2 regions of the Hymenobacter siberiensis genome follow, and region 2 is predicted to be linked to the other one. Evidence: riboswitches for the same ligand, from Rfam matches in the RefSeq annotation. Region 2 holds a riboswitch; the other holds the start of a gene.
What was found. Region 2 has a riboswitch for cobalamin ahead of KQ659_RS18660 (acyl-CoA thioesterase). Riboswitches for the same ligand answer to the same signal wherever they lie in the genome.
Positions count from the first base shown of each region.

Region 1: it holds a riboswitch for cobalamin, as region 2 does, so the genes downstream of both, KQ659_RS20095 (TonB-dependent receptor plug domain-containing protein) here and KQ659_RS18660 (acyl-CoA thioesterase) in region 2, are expected to answer to the same signal.

Region 1 is NZ_JAHLZY020000001.1:4,534,349-4,541,709, reverse strand. Features, by position in the region: gene KQ659_RS20100 (transporter) at 1-768, shown strand, start outside; cobalamin riboswitch at 927-1,141, shown strand; gene KQ659_RS20095 (TonB-dependent receptor plug domain-containing protein) at 1,362-3,290, shown strand; gene KQ659_RS20090 (DUF5074 domain-containing protein) at 3,333-4,436, shown strand; gene KQ659_RS20085 (hypothetical protein) at 4,563-4,835, opposite strand; gene KQ659_RS20080 (thioredoxin family protein) at 5,003-5,599, shown strand; gene KQ659_RS20075 (helix-turn-helix domain-containing protein) at 6,019-6,591, shown strand; gene KQ659_RS20070 (B12-binding domain-containing radical SAM protein) at 6,808-7,361, shown strand, end outside.
Region 2 is NZ_JAHLZY020000001.1:4,202,663-4,210,023, reverse strand. Features, by position in the region: gene KQ659_RS18670 (SDR family oxidoreductase) at 1-213, shown strand, start outside; gene KQ659_RS18665 (MDR family MFS transporter) at 254-1,825, shown strand; cobalamin riboswitch at 1,907-2,131, shown strand; gene KQ659_RS18660 (acyl-CoA thioesterase) at 2,277-2,663, shown strand; gene KQ659_RS18655 (putative sulfate/molybdate transporter) at 2,784-3,962, opposite strand; gene KQ659_RS18650 (alpha/beta fold hydrolase) at 4,045-5,022, opposite strand; gene KQ659_RS18645 (tartrate dehydrogenase) at 5,164-6,258, opposite strand; gene KQ659_RS18640 (glycerate kinase) at 6,468-7,361, opposite strand, start outside.

The DNA.
Region 1 (7,361 bases), 330 kb from region 2:
AAAAACCAGTTCAGCCTGTTTCGGCCCACGCCGCGCAAGTATATGCGCCCCATGGTGCCCGACCGCCCCGGCATCACCGAAAGCCCGTATTCGGTCGATGCGGGCCATTTTCAGTACGAGACCGATGCCCTGCGCCTGCTCACGCGCCGTGAGGGCACGGCCTACGGGCACGACTGGTACATCAACCACGCCCTCGCCAAAATCGGCCTCACCAACCGCACCGACCTGCAAGTCGGCCTCGATTCCTACACCGACACCCGCAACTACGACGATGCCGACCCCGGCCAGAGAACCGTAGCCAGGGGCCTCGGCGACCTAAACCTCCGGCTGAAGCACACGCTGGTGGGCGACGACAACAGCCGCTGGGCCCTGGGTCTGATTGGCTACGTCACCCTGCCCACCGGCGGCCCGCGCGGCGACGGGGCCGTGGAATACGGCGCGGTCCTGCCCGTGGTGTACCAGCTCACCAAGCCCTGGAGCATTGGCGGCCAGGTGGCCACGCAGGTGTACTGGGACCGCGAAACCCACTCGCGCTACCTGCAGCTCACGCCCACGTTCACCACTGACTATCAGTTTACCAAATTTGTGCAGGCCTTTGTAGAGCTGGTGGGCTACCGCGATGTGCGCCAGTCCTACTGGTTAAGCTCCATCAACACCGGGGTGCAGCTCGACGTGAGCGACAACGTGCAGCTCGATTTCGGTACCCACCTGCCCATCACCAATTCTGTGGACCGCGAATATTTCATCGGCATGAGCTTCCGGCGCTGAGATTGTAGCGTGGAAGCTGTTTGGAAAGTCAGCCCAAAATCGTTGTTCCGGTCTGACCGCCCTAGGCGGTCAGACCGGTTGCCGCGCGGACTCTGCTAGTCCGCGCGTCGTGAGGGCCGCCCCACCGGGACGCGGACTCGCCGAGTCCACGCTACGCGCTACCTTTGCCCCGTCAAGGTGCCAGACCCCAATCGCGGGGCGCGGCTGAAAAGGGAATCCGGTTCAATGCCGGAGCTGTCCCCGCAACTGTACGCTTCACATCGGGGCGGGCCATACATGCCACTGTTTACCTTTTGATTGTCAATTGGTTGGATGGGAAGGCGGCCCGCTCGGCGAAGCAAGCCAGGAGACCTGCCCGGACATTCACAGGTTCAGCATTCGCGGAGGACGAATGGAGAAAGAAAGCAGCGGCCGCCCCCGGGCAGCCACCTTACCTCTGTTTTTCGGCCTCGGTCTGGCGTTGGTTTTCTTCAATTGAAGAGAGCTTCCGGTAGATTTTGAATCGAATTTTCTTAATCGAAAATTTGATTCGGATGCGTTGTTTTTCACTCAGCCGGTTGGCGGTAGTTTGCGGATTACTGGCCGGAACCGGTGTGGCCCGCGCCCAACAGCCGCGCCCCGCGCCGCCCGATTCGGTCTGGCTCAGCCGGCGGCTGCACCGGCTGGCCGAGGTGAACGTGCGCGCCGTGGGCCCTGAGCAGTTTGCTGCCGGCAGCCGCCACTACGCCGCCGATTCGGCCACCCTAAGCCAGTATCGCGATGGTACCGTGGCCGAGCTGCTGCAGGACCGTACTCCGCTGTATATCAAAAGCTACGGGCCGGGTCAGCTGGCCTCCATCAGCATTCGGGGCACCTCGGCCCAGCAAACGGCCGTGCTCTGGAATGGCCTGAACATCATGCTGCCCACCTTGGGTCAGAACGATTTTGCCCTGCTGCCCGTGGGGGCCAATACCCGCCTGGCCGTGCAGCCCGGCCCGGCCGCTGCCCTCTACGGCAGCGGGGCCATCGGCGGGGCCGTGCTCCTGAACACCGCACCCGACTGGCAGCCCGGCCTGCGGGGCAGCGTGCAGGCCGATGCCGGCAGCTTTGGCCTGCGCGGCGGTAGCGCCGAGGTGAGCACCGCCAGCGCGGCCGTGGCCGTGCGCGTGGCCGCCAGCTACCGCCAGGCCCTCAACAACTACCCCTACATCACCCAGGAATTTGGCGGGCCGGTGCAGCGCACGCTGGCCGGGGCCGCCCTGCGCCACCAGTGGAGCCTGGCCCCTGAAGTAGCCCTGCGCCTGGGCTTGGCCGGCCAGCTCACCGCCAGCGCGTGGTTTACCGATACCGACCGGGAAGTGCAGCCGGGTGTCATCGGCCCCAACCGCCACGCCCGGCAGCTCGACCAAAGCCGCCGCCTGGTGCTCAGCTACCGCCACCAGGCCTCGGCGCGGGCGCAGTGGCTGGTGCGCGCCGCCGCGTTTGAGGACGTGCTGAACTACCACGACGACGGTATCACGAGCGACTCGCGGGTGCGCACCACCCAGGGCCAGGCCGAATACACGGCCGCCGTGGGCGCGCGCGGCTCCCTGCGCGTGGGGGCCGAGGTGCAGCACTTCAGCACCACTTTCCGCGAATACGCCAGCCCGCTGACCACCGAAAACCGCGCCGCCGCGTTCGCGCTGTTTCGCTACGACCCGCAGCCCCGCCTGCGCCTCACGGCCAACCTGCGCCAGGCCGCCCTGCCCCAGGGCAACCCCCTCACGCCCACCGTCGGCCTGGAATGGGACCTTTGGGCGAATGGCCCGGCCCCCGACTCACTCACCACATCACCATTTCACCAGCTCACCTTCAAGGCCAGCGCGGCCCGCAGCTACCGCGCCCCCACGCTTAACGAACGGTTTTTTAACCCCGGCGGCAACCCCAGCCTGCGCCCCGAAATCGGGCTGGGCTACGAAGCCGGCCTGCTGCATCGCACCCAACTTGCGCCCCGCACCACGCTGCAAACCGAGCTTACCGGCTACCGCCAACTAGTGGACGACTGGGTGCAGTGGACGCCCGGCCCCGAAGGCTACTGGCGGCCACGCAACCTGCGTCAGGTGCTCACGCAGGGCCTGGAGGCCAGCACGGCGCTCACGCTCCGGCGCGGGGCGCACCACCTGAGGGCGTGGGCGGCCTACGCCTTCACCCAGGCCCGCACCCGCCGTGCCACCCCCGACGACCCCGTGCCCGTGGGCCAGCCGCTGCCCTACGTGCCCACCCACACCGGCACCCTGAGCCTGGACTACGCCTGGCACGCCTGGCGTGTGGCCGCCGCCACCAGCACCACTAGCTACCGCTACATCGATGCCACTGCCCGGGCCTTCCTGCCCGGCTATGGCCTGCTGGGCGGCAGCGTGGGCTATGCGCTGCGCCTGCACGGCGCCGAAGCGCTGCTGCTGCTGCAAGGTAATAACCTTCTCAACCACGCCTATGAGAGCTACGAAGGCCGGCCGGCCCCGCCCCGCGCACTGAGCGTGAGCCTACGCCTGAGCTGGCGCTGATTTTCAAATTTCATCACTCATTTTTCTCCTTTTTGTTTTCTCATGCGTTTTTCTAACTATCTGATTGTTTCGGCACTGGCTTTGGTGAGCCTGGCCGGCTGTAGCCCCGACAAGGAGGTGACCGTGGCCCCATCGTCCGACAATAACAACGTGTTTGTGCTCAACGAAGGCGCTTATTCCTCCACTGGCACGGGTACGGTCACGTTGTTTAACAAAAGCACCAAGGCCGTAACCCCCGACTTGTTCGCGAGCGTGAACGGTGCGGGCCGCCGCCTGGGCAACGTGGTGCAGAGCATGGCCGTGCGCGACAAGCGCGGCTACATCGTGGTGAACGGGGCCAATAAAGTGGAAGTGGTGTCGCTGCCCGATTTCAAGTCGGTGGGCGTTATTACCGGGTTGAGAAATCCGCGCTACTTCCTGCCCATCAGCACCAGCCGCGCTTACGTGACGCAGTGGGGCAACTACAGCACGGTGCGGCCCGGCATCAAAATCGTGGATTTGATTACCAATAGCGTGGTCGATAGCATTGCCACCGGCGCCACGCCGGAGCGCCTGACTGTGGCCGGCGGTAAGGTATTCGTGGCCAACTCGGGCGACAACACTGTCACCGTCATCGACCCCACCACCAACCGCGTCACCAATACCCTGACCGTAGGCGATGCCCCCAATAGCTTCGCGCTCGATAAAAACAACCGCCTGTGGGTGCTCTGCGGCGGGTTCATAGCCTACAACGCCAACTACACCGTCGACTACGCGGCCACTACGCCGGGCAAGCTCGTCGGCCTCGACCCGGCCAATCCTGCGGTGGGGGCCACCTCGCGTACATTTGCCAGCAACCGCTACGCGCCCAACGACATTCATACTAACCCGGCCGGCGACCAGCTCTATTTCCGCGCCGCCGATGGCTACTCCTACCTGGGGGCCGTGGTGCGTCTGGGCATTGCCGATGCCGCTTTGCCGTCGCTCACGGGGACGCCGTTCATCGACGGGCTGTTTTACGGCCTGGGCATCGACCCGGTCGATGGCACCGTTTATACCGGCACGGGCACCTTCTCGGTCGATAAAATGACGCGCTACCAGCCCAACGGCACCAAAATCGACGAAACCGTGGTGGGCGCCGGCCCCAACGGCTTCGTGTTCTTCTAAGCTAAGGCGCTCAGCCGCCAGCTTTCCCGTTTCTTCTCCTTTCTTTCTGCAAATACTGAAAAAGGCCCGTTCCGAAAGGAATGGGCCTTTTTTGCGCGTCCTGGATTTGAAGCCGGCCGAATGAAACTAGTCGGCGATGCCGTCGTGGTTGCGGTCTTTGGCGTCGCCGGCGGCTTTGTAGAGCTCTTTGCCGGTGGGGCGGTTGGTGGTGTCGCGGCGCAGGCCAGCCGTGGCCGAGTCGCCGCCGGCTACGCCGTCGGTGCCGGCGGCGGGGCCTTTTTTATTGTAACCGCGCTCCACGTTGGTGTCACCCTCTTTGGTGCCCGAGCTGCAGGCGCTAAAAGTGGCGGTGAGGGCGCAGGCCACGGCGAGGGGGCGGAGGAAAGTTTTCAACGACATAAAAAAGCGAAGGTGAAGGATAAATAACGTATGATGGCGCAAGGTAGAAAAATAACCCGCCCGCCCGCAACCCGAACCACTGGGCGCGGGTACGGTTGTAGCGGAGCGGGCCAGCCGAAGGTTGCCCCAAACTGCGCGCTCCCGATTTATTTTTTTCCATTTGCCCGATGTCCAATCCGATTTCTGACTCCCTGCCGGCCCCGGTCTATACTTACCCCGAGTTTCGCACCCTGATGGCTACGCTGGTCGCCGAGCACCGCACCACCGGCCCCGAGCAGACGCCGGGCCTCATCCGCTACACCGACCAGAACCAGACGCACCTCGACAACGGCCAGGCCCGGCCCCTGCTTCCGGCCCTGCTTGAGAAGCTGCGCCAGCTGCCCCACCCCGAGCGCTGGCTGGTACTGGGCGAAGCCTGGTGCGGCGACACCGCCCACGCCCTGCCCATTCTGGCCCACCTGGCCGACGAAAGCCAGGGCCGCGTCACGCTGCACGTCGTGCTCCGTTCCGAACACCCCGAGCTGATGGCCACCCACCAGACCGACGGCAAAAACAGCATCCCCAAACTCATTCGCTACGACGCAGCCACCGGCACCGAACTCAGCACCTGGGGCCCGCGCCCGGCTGCTGCGCAAGTGCTGAGTCACCAGCTGCACAGTGATAAATCTTTGCACGTCAATCAGGTAGTAAAAGGCATGAATGCGTGGTATGAGGCCGATAATGGCCAGGCCATGCAGCAGGAATTGCTGGCACTGTTGGGCTAAGTGTGGGGTTCAACCAAAAATTCCCCTATTTTGCACCTCCCCAATTCCTAATCTATGCCTTTGCCACTGCGCCGTCGCCTTCAGAACCACGTTGCCGCCTGGCCCTGGCGGCGGGTGGGCGTGCTGGCCGGCGTTAGTCTGCTGTTGGCACTAATGCTGGTAGTTTATTTGTTTGGCATAAGCGACCATTTCTTTAGTCGACTTTTTTTTGCGTTTCTCGTATTGGTCTGGCTGCTGGCCGTTACGTTCCTGGTGGTGGTACCCTTCGTGAGTTGGGCCACCGCGCATTGGTTCGGACGCGGATGGGCCGAAATTTCGACGCCGGCCCCACGGCCCCGTCGAGCTGCTCCGGGCGCATCAGCAGCGCGTTCTATTTCTCCACCGGCTGCCTCGCGGCGGCCCGAAACACGTTAAAGCCCTTGAAAACCAACCTACTGCATATCAAAAATATGGTGTGCCCCCGGTGCGTAGAAGCCGTGCACAACCTGTTGGAGCGCGCTGGTTACAGCCCCAAAGCCGTAACGCTGGGCGTCGCTGAGCTCGACGAGAACACGCCCGCCGACCCCGAAGACCTGGCCCCGCTGCTGCAGGCCGCCGGCTTCGAGCTGCTGCGCGGCCGGGCTGAGCAGCTTACTGAACAAATCAAAGGCACCCTGGCCGAATACCTGGAGCACCTGCGCACGGCGCGCTCGCCGCTCACCACATCGGCTTTTCTGACCGACCGGTTTGCGGCCACCTACTCGCACCTGAGCAAGGTGTTTTCGCGCACCGCGCACCTCACCATCGAGAAATACCTCATCCGCCTCAAAATTGAGCGCGTGAAAGAAATGCTCAGCTACGGCGAGCTGACCCTGAACCAGATAGCCGACCAGATGCGCTACAGCTCCGGCCAGCACCTGAGCAACCAGTTCCGGCAGGTGACGGGCTACTCCGTAAGCGAGTTCCGCCGCCTCATGCTGCCCGAGCGCCTGTCGCTGGATGCGCTGGCGTAGGCCGTTGGCTTGATAAAAAAGCGCCGCCCTGGTCCAGGGCGGCGCTTTTTTGTAGCATACGCTTTGGCTTGTGCACGAGCGGAGCGAGTACAATGCGCCTCACTGTTCAACGCGTTTACTCGCTCCGCCGTGCACAAGCCAAAGCGTATGCCACATCTCCCCGACCTTTGTTCCTCAATTTGAACCCCGGGCCCCGCGACCGGGTTAGTCTCCACTGTGCCTACTGCTTCGCCCCGCATCCTGCTTCTCACGCCGCCGCTCACGCAGCTCAACACTCCGTACCCGGCCACGGCCTACATCAAGGGCTTTCTGGGGGGGCGCGGCTACGCTGTGACGCAGGCCGACATGGGCCTGCAACTGGTGCTGCGCCTGTTTTCGGAGGCCGGCTTGCGGCGGATTTTTCAGGCAATCGAAGCCGGTGGTTTCGACCTGAGCGACAATGCCACGCGCATGCTGCGCCTGCAAAACCGCTACCTGGCCACCATCGCCCCAGTCATCCGTTTTCTTCAGAATAAAGACCTCACGCTGGCCCCGCGCATCTGCCATGGCCGTTTCCTGCCCGAGGCCAGCCGCTTCGATAACGTGGCCGACCTCGAAACTGCCTTCGGCACCATGGGCCTCACGGACCAGGCCCGCCACCTGGCCACGCTTTACCTCGAAGACCTCGCCGACCTCATCAAGGAAACCGTGGGGCCGCACTTCGGCTTCTCGCGCTACGCCGAGAAGCTGGCCCTCTCCGCCACCAGCTTCGAGCCCCTGCACCAGGAGCT
Region 2 (7,361 bases):
CGCGTAGTGGGCCTGGCCGATGCCACGGCCGCCCGCGAGGGCATTTCGGCCGCCGAGGCTACGGCCCGCTGGGAGCAGGAAATTCCCATGCGCCGGCTGGGCGAGCCCCGCGAGTTCGCCGCGCTTGCGGCCTTCCTGTGCTCGGAGCGGGCTAGCTACATCACCGGTACCTCCGTGCCGGTGGATGGCGGGTGGATTCGCTCGTTGTTATAATCTGCCTGACGTTCAGTGAATCCATCAAATTCCCAAAGCTTTGACCGAAGCCCTCACCCACCGCCAGAAGATGCTCACCTTAGCTGGTATTCTGCTGGCCATGTTTTTGGGGGCGCTCGACCAAACTATTGTGAGCACCGCGCTGCCGCGCATCGTGGCCGATTTGCACGGGCTTGACCGGTTTACATGGGTGGCCACGGCCTACCTGGTGGCCAGCACGGCGCTGGTGCCCATTTATGGGAAGCTGGCTGATATGTACTCGCGGCGCACGATTGAAATTGTGGCGGTGAGTATTTTCCTGGTTGGGTCGATGCTGTGCGGGCTGGCGGGCGAGTTTGGGACCTTGCCGCTGCTGGGCGATGGCATGACGCAGCTGGTGGTTTTCCGGGCCATTCAGGGGTTTGGTGGGGCGGGGTTGTTTGCCATGGCCTTCATCATCATTGCCGATTTGTTTGCGCCGGCCGAGCGGGGGCGTTACCAGGGTTTTACGGGGGCGGTATTCGGCACGTCGTCGGTGCTGGGGCCGCTGCTGGGCGGGTTTCTCACCGATAAAGGCACGGGGCTGATTCCCGGCGTGGCGGGCTGGCGGCTAGTGTTCTACGTGAACCTGCCGCTGGGCCTAGTGGCCCTCTGGTTCATCATTACCCAGATGCCGCCGCTGCGCCCGCGCACCGCGCCCAAGCCGTTCGACTTCATTTCGGCAGCGCTGCTCATGGCCGGGTTGGGGCCGCTGGTCATCGCCCTCCAGCTCAACCGCACTCTTTACCCCTGGACGGCTCCGCTCACGCTGGGCATGCTGGCTTGGGCGGTGGTGGCGCTGGGCCTGTTTGTGGTGCGCAGCCTGCGGCACGAAAACCCGATTCTCAACTTCAGCCTGTTCAAAAACCCGGTGTTCCGGTCGGCCAATGCGGCGCTTTTTCTGATGGGCGGGGCGTTTCTGGGCATCATCATTTTCGAGCCGCTGTTTATGGTGAACGTGCTGGGCGAGTCGGCCACGCGGGCCGGGGCCAGCCTCATTCCGCTGTCGCTGGGCGTGGTGTCGGGCTCGCTGCTGGCCGGCCAGATGGTGTCGCGCTTCGGCCACTACAAGCGCTGGATGCTGAGCGGCTTGGTGCTGTTGCTTGGGGGCCTCACGCTGCTGGCCACCATGCCGCCCACCGTGCAGTACCACCAGGTGCTGCTGTACCTGGCCATCTGCGGCCTAGGCCTCGGGCCCACCATGCCCCTCTACACCCTGGCCGTGCAAAACGCCACCGCTCCCGAACTGATGGGCCAGGCCACCTCGGCCAGCCAGTTTTTCCGGCAGATTGGTGGTGCCATCACCGCCTCGGCACTAGGTGCGGTGCTCACCTTTACCCTCACGCACAGCCTGCCGGTGGCCGCGCAGGCCCCCACCGCCCGCCCGTCCGTAGTGGCCGACGGCCCGGCACTGCCCTCGGCCGCTGCCACGGCCAGCGCCAGTCCGGCAGTGCGGGCGGCATTTTCGAAAGCCATTTCCCGGGTTTACCTCTTCAATATTTTTCTGGTAGTGGGTGGGTTTGTGCTCACGCTGTTTGTGCCGGAGCTGCCGTTGCGCAAGAGCAACGAGGGGCCGCCAGTGGCGGAGAAGTAGGGGCGTGACGTTCTTTTATTTGCGTTAATCAGCGGCCCGCCGCTCACGGCGTACCTTTGCCCCGTTGGTTCTCGGTTTGATTTCCTTCAATCAGCGGACGGTTTTTCACCCGGGCTTTGGCCGGGGTAAAGATTAAAAGGGAATCGGGTGCAACTCCCGAACAGACGCGCTACTGTGAATTTCCCGGCCCCGATGGTCGGAGCCGGTGAGCCCCATTGCAAGTCCATTGGCCCGCCGAAACCGGGCTGAGAAGGACGGGGCCCACCCGAAATAAGTCAGGAGACCTGCCGGCCGCCGAGTGATGCTGCCCTCGCGCTTTGGGGCTGGCATCGGCGGTGCCGTGCCGCCGCGCCCAGGGCGCGGCCGGGGTGGCGTGCGGCCGGTGGCGGGCTTTGGCATAGTGGGCTTGAATGCAAACGGAGGCCGTTTTTCACCTCTTTTCCTGCTCCGCATGCTTCTTGCCGACCGTATTGCCCGCGCCGAAACGCGCATCTTCAAAGCCGTGTTTCCCAACACTACCAACCACTACGACACCCTCTTCGGCGGCACCACGCTCATGCTCATGGACGAGGTGGCCTTCATCGCCGCCACCCGTTTTTCACGCCTGAAAATGGTCACAGTTTCCTCCGAGCGGGTCGATTTCACGCACCCCATTCCCGGCGGCTCATTGGTCGAATTGGTGGCGAATATTGAGCACGTCGGCCGCACCAGCCTCAAAGTGCGCGTGGAGCTGTTCGTAGAGCAGATGTATTGCGAAGACCGCCACAAGGCCGTCACGGGCCTCTTCACCTTCGTGGCCGTGGATGAGCACAAGCAGCCCGTACCGATTCTGGGATAGGCGCCCGTCCGTCATGCTGAGCGCAGCCGAAGCATCTCTACCGTGCAAGTAATCAGTTTACTACTGCGGTAGAGATGCTTCGGCTGCGCTCAGCATAACGTTACTATTGGAATAACGCCCCTACTTCCCCAGGCCCACCCAGCCGCGCTGCATGGCATAGTAAAGGGCCGTGCCCACAATCAGCCCCACCAGGTAGCCATACGGCAGCCCGGCGCACAGCAGTCCCACTAGCAGCGCCACCAGCAAATCGGCGCGGCTGCTGCTGATGTCGCGCAGCAGCGTGGCCAGCGACAGCGCTTCGAACAGCAGCAGCACGCCCAGTACCGGCAGCGGGAAAATCTGCACCACATCGGCAAAACCCTGGCTGAAAAACAGGCCCATCACCAGGAAAATACTGCCGTAGATGACCACCGACCCGCCCGTGCGCGCCCCAAACGCATAGTGCCCCACCATGCCGCCCGAGCCGTGGCACACCGGGAAGCCGCCGAAAAACGGGTTCGCCAGGTTCATCAGGGCATAGGTGAAGCTGATTTTCTTAATCGTGAGCGGCTCCCGCTCCGGGAACAAGTCCTGCGCTACCTGCTTGGTAGCCAGAATAGAATTGCCCAGCGAAAGCGGAATCTGGGGCAGCGCCAGTAGCACGGCCCCGGTAAGGATGTCGGCCGACTGGGGCAGGTGCCAGGTGGGCAGGTGCAGGCCCACCGCCTTCTGGGCCGTGGCGAAATCGAGCTTGAACACCAGCGCATACACCACGCCCAGGGTAATAACGATGAGCGCCGCCGGCCAGCGCCGGTTGCCAAACAGTACCACCGTAACCGTGAAAGCCGCCGCCGCCAGCGCGTAGCCGGGCGCGCCATCGGCCCCCACGTACTGCTTTAGGGCCAGCGTACTGAGCTGCAGCGCCAGTCCGAACTGAATGCCGCGTACTACGGCCTTGGGTACCAGCCGCGCCAGCGCATCAATGAGCCCCGTTATCGAGAGGAAAAACATGCTGACCCCAATGGCCAGCCCTCCGCCGAAAATGACGCGCCCCGGAATTTTCTGGGCAATGACCAGCGCCGCAAAAGCCTTGAGGGGCTGCACGGGCATGGGTATGCGGTACCAGAGCCCGGTAAAAACCTGCATCAACCCGAAGAGAATCAGCACCCCGGCACTATCGACCCCCGAAGCGGCGATAACGCCGATGAGCAGCGGCAGGTCGGTGCCGAGGTCGCCAAACGCGCCGGCCAGCTCGTTACGGTCGAAGCGGATGGGCGGGCGAGTAGGGGCAGCGGGCGAGGGCAGGGTTGAAGATTCCACGACGGCAAAGGTCGGGTGTGAAAATTAGCTGTGGCCGGCGCGGCGCTGAATTACCGGCTGTCAGTCTGCCCAGGCGGCCTGTTCAATCCCGAAAAAATGTCTGAAAATGGGCTAGTACCGCCTGGGGCTGCTCCTCGGGCAGGAAGTGGCCGCAGTCCAGGGCCTCGCCCCTCACGGTGGTGGCCTTGGCCTGCCAGGTGGCCACCACGTTCCAGAGGCGGGCCACCGTGCCCCGGGCACCCCACAGGGCCAGGAGCGGGGCCGTCACACGGTGCCCGGCCGCGTCGTCGGCCCGGTCGTGGTCGAGGTCGATGCTGGCGGCGGCGCGGTAGTCCTCGCACACGGCGTGGATGGTGTTCTGGCAGCAGTAGCAGCGCAGGTACTCGCGCAGGGCGTCGGGCGCGATGGCGCCGGGCGTTTTATTCTGCACGGCGAGGTGGTGTTGCAGGTAATAGGTCGGGTCGAAGCCAATCAGGTTTTCGGGCACGGGGGTGGGCTGAATCTGGAAAAACCACCACACGTAGCGCGTCGCGAACTCCTGGTTGGTGTCGGCATACATGGTCAGCGTAGGAGCGATGTCGAGCACGCATACCTTGCGCACGGCACCGGGGTGGTCGAGGCACAGGCGGTGCGCCACGCGCCCGCCCCGGTCGTGCCCGGCCAGAAAAAAGGTGTCGAAGCCGAAGTGCGCCATCACCTCCACCTGGTCCTGGGCCATGCTGCGGAAGGAGTGAGGGCCGTGGTCGGGGCTGCTGGCGGGCTTGCTCGAATCGCCGTAGCCGCGCAGGTCGGGCAGCACCACCGTGTAGTCGCGCGCCAGCTCGCCGGCTATCTTGTGCCACATCACGTGGGTTTCGGGGTGCCCGTGCAACAGCAGCAGCGGCGGCCCGGTGCCGCCCCGCAGTACGTGAATGGTGGCCCCGGACGTAGCCACGGCATGCACCGTGAAGCCCGGGAAAAAGTGCGCTTCCACGCCCGGCGGCATCGGGGCCGGCAGCTCCGGTAGCTGCGCGTACCCTGCTGATTGTGGGGTGTTGGGAGTGCCGAGGGTGGGGGTCATGACAGGTAATGGATTGAGTTCAGGGCCTATTCGCTTTATGTAAAAGCACGGTCATGCTGAGCAGAACGGTCATGCTTCGACAAGCTCAGCATGACCGTTCTTTTTTATTCAAAATAGCAATGCCTTTCCATTAGCCAGGTATCAGCGTTTGGCCAAAGCCGGCTCCGTTTCCAGCGCCCGGCACACGGCCTGGGTCATGTCGGTGGTGGAGCTGGTGCCGCCCAGGTCGCGGGTGCGCACGCGCTGCTCGCGCAGCACCGTTTCGATGGCGTGCATGAGGCGCGAGGCCAGCTCGGTTTCGCCCAGAAACTCCAGCATCAGCTGCACCGACCAGATGCTGGCGATGGGGTTGGCCACGTTCTTGCCCACCAAATCGAAGGCCGAGCCGTGGATGGCCTGAAACAGGCTGGGGTAGCGCCGCTCGGGGTTGAGGTTGGCACTGGGGGCCAGCCCCATGCTGCCCGTGAGCGCCGCCCCCAGGTCCGTGAGGATGTCGCCAAACAGGTTGGAAGCCACGAACACATCCACCGTTTCCGGCTGGCTCACCATGCGGGCCGTCATCGAGTCCACGAGCTGCTGGTCGGTGGCTTGGGCAGGGTAGCCGGCCGCCATTTCCTGGAAAATATCGTCCCAAAACACCATGTTGTGCTGCATGCTGTTCGATTTCGTCACGTTCGTTACCAGCCGGCGGCCGTGCTGTTGGGCGTAGTCGAAGGCAAAGCGCATCACCCGCTCCGTGCCCGCCCGCGTGAACACAATGGACTGCAGCGCCACCTCTTGGGGCCGCTGCCGGTGTACCCGCCCGCCCACGCCGGCGTACTCGCCCTCCGAGTTTTCGCGGATGCACACCATGTCGATGGGGTACTGCTCGGGGTTGCGCAGGGGCGAGGCCACGCCGTCGAGCTGGCGCATGGGCCGCAGGTTCACGTACTGGTCGAAGCCCTGGCGAATGGGCAGCAGCAGGCCCCACAGCGTGACATGGTCGGGAATGGTGGGGCTGCCCACCGGCCCCATCAGGATGGCTTCAAACCCACCTTTCTCCATCTGCTGAAGTCCATCGGCCGGCATCATGGCCCCGGTTTTCTCGTAGTGTTCCGAGCCCCAGCCAAACTCCTGCGTCTCGAAGCGCACGCCGCCGTGCAGCTGCTCCAGCTTGCGGAGCACCTGCCGGCTGGCCGCAATAACTTCCGGCCCAATGCCGTCGGCGGGAAGAACCGCGAGGTGATAGTCTTTCATGAAATGAGAGGTTGAAAGTGGCGAAGGTTGAATGTTAAGGGTTTGGATAGGAAGACGGGTTCTTTCAAACAGTTTGCTAGCTGACCGTCATGCTGAGCTTGTCGAAGCATCTCTACTGCTTCGTTTGGCGCTTTTCAACGAAGCAGTAGAGATGCTTCGACAAGCTCAGTATGACGAAAACGATGTCTTGATAAATTCCCGAAAATGCTCTAAGGCGCTGGCTTGCAGTGAATGCCGCCGTGCGCCAGCAGCCGGCCCAGCAGTGCACCCTGGGTTTCGAGCAGGGCCGGGGTGCGGCGCAGCGCTTCGGCCAGCGGCAGTGGCTCGGGCAGGATGGAGGTGGCGTAGAGTACGTTCGGGTCGGCTAGCACGGCATCAACCTCCAGCAGGGTGCCGCATACCAGTACCACGGGCACCGCGTGGTGGGCGGCCCGCGCCAGCAGCCGGCCCAGCAGCTTGCCCTGCCAGGTCTGGCCATCTACCCGGCCTTCGCCGGTGATGAGCAGGTCGGCGGCTTGCAGCAGCTGGTCGGCCCCGGTCAGCTCCAGTACCCAATCGGCGGCCGAGCTGATGCGCGCCTGCAGGAAGGCCGCCGCCCCGCCGGCCATGCCCCCGCCGGCCCCGCTGCCCGGCAGCTGCTGCACGGCCAGCCCGAACGTGCCCTGGAGCACGTCGGCAAAAGCGCGCAGGCCGGCGTCGAGGTGGGCAATGGCGGCGACATCGGCTCCTTTTTGGGCGGCAAAGACGTGGGCCGCGCCCGTGGGCCCGAAGAATGGATTAGTCACGTCCGTCACCACGCGGCAGCTGACGGCGGCTAGTCGCGGGTGCACCTCGGCGGCGTCGATGCGGCGCACGCGGCCCAGGTGCTCGCCGGTGGGGGGCACGGTGTGCCCGTTTTCGTCGAAAAACCGGTAGCCCAGGGCCGTGGCCAGGCCCAGGCCAGCGTCGTTGGTGGCGCTGCCGCCCACCGTGAGTACGAGGTGGCGAGCGCCGTGGTCGAGGGCGTGGGCCAGCAGTTCGCCGGTGCCCAGCGTGGTGGTGCGGGCAGCGTCGCGCTCCGTGTCGGCCAGCCGCTCCAGGCCCGAGGCGCGGGCCATTTCGAC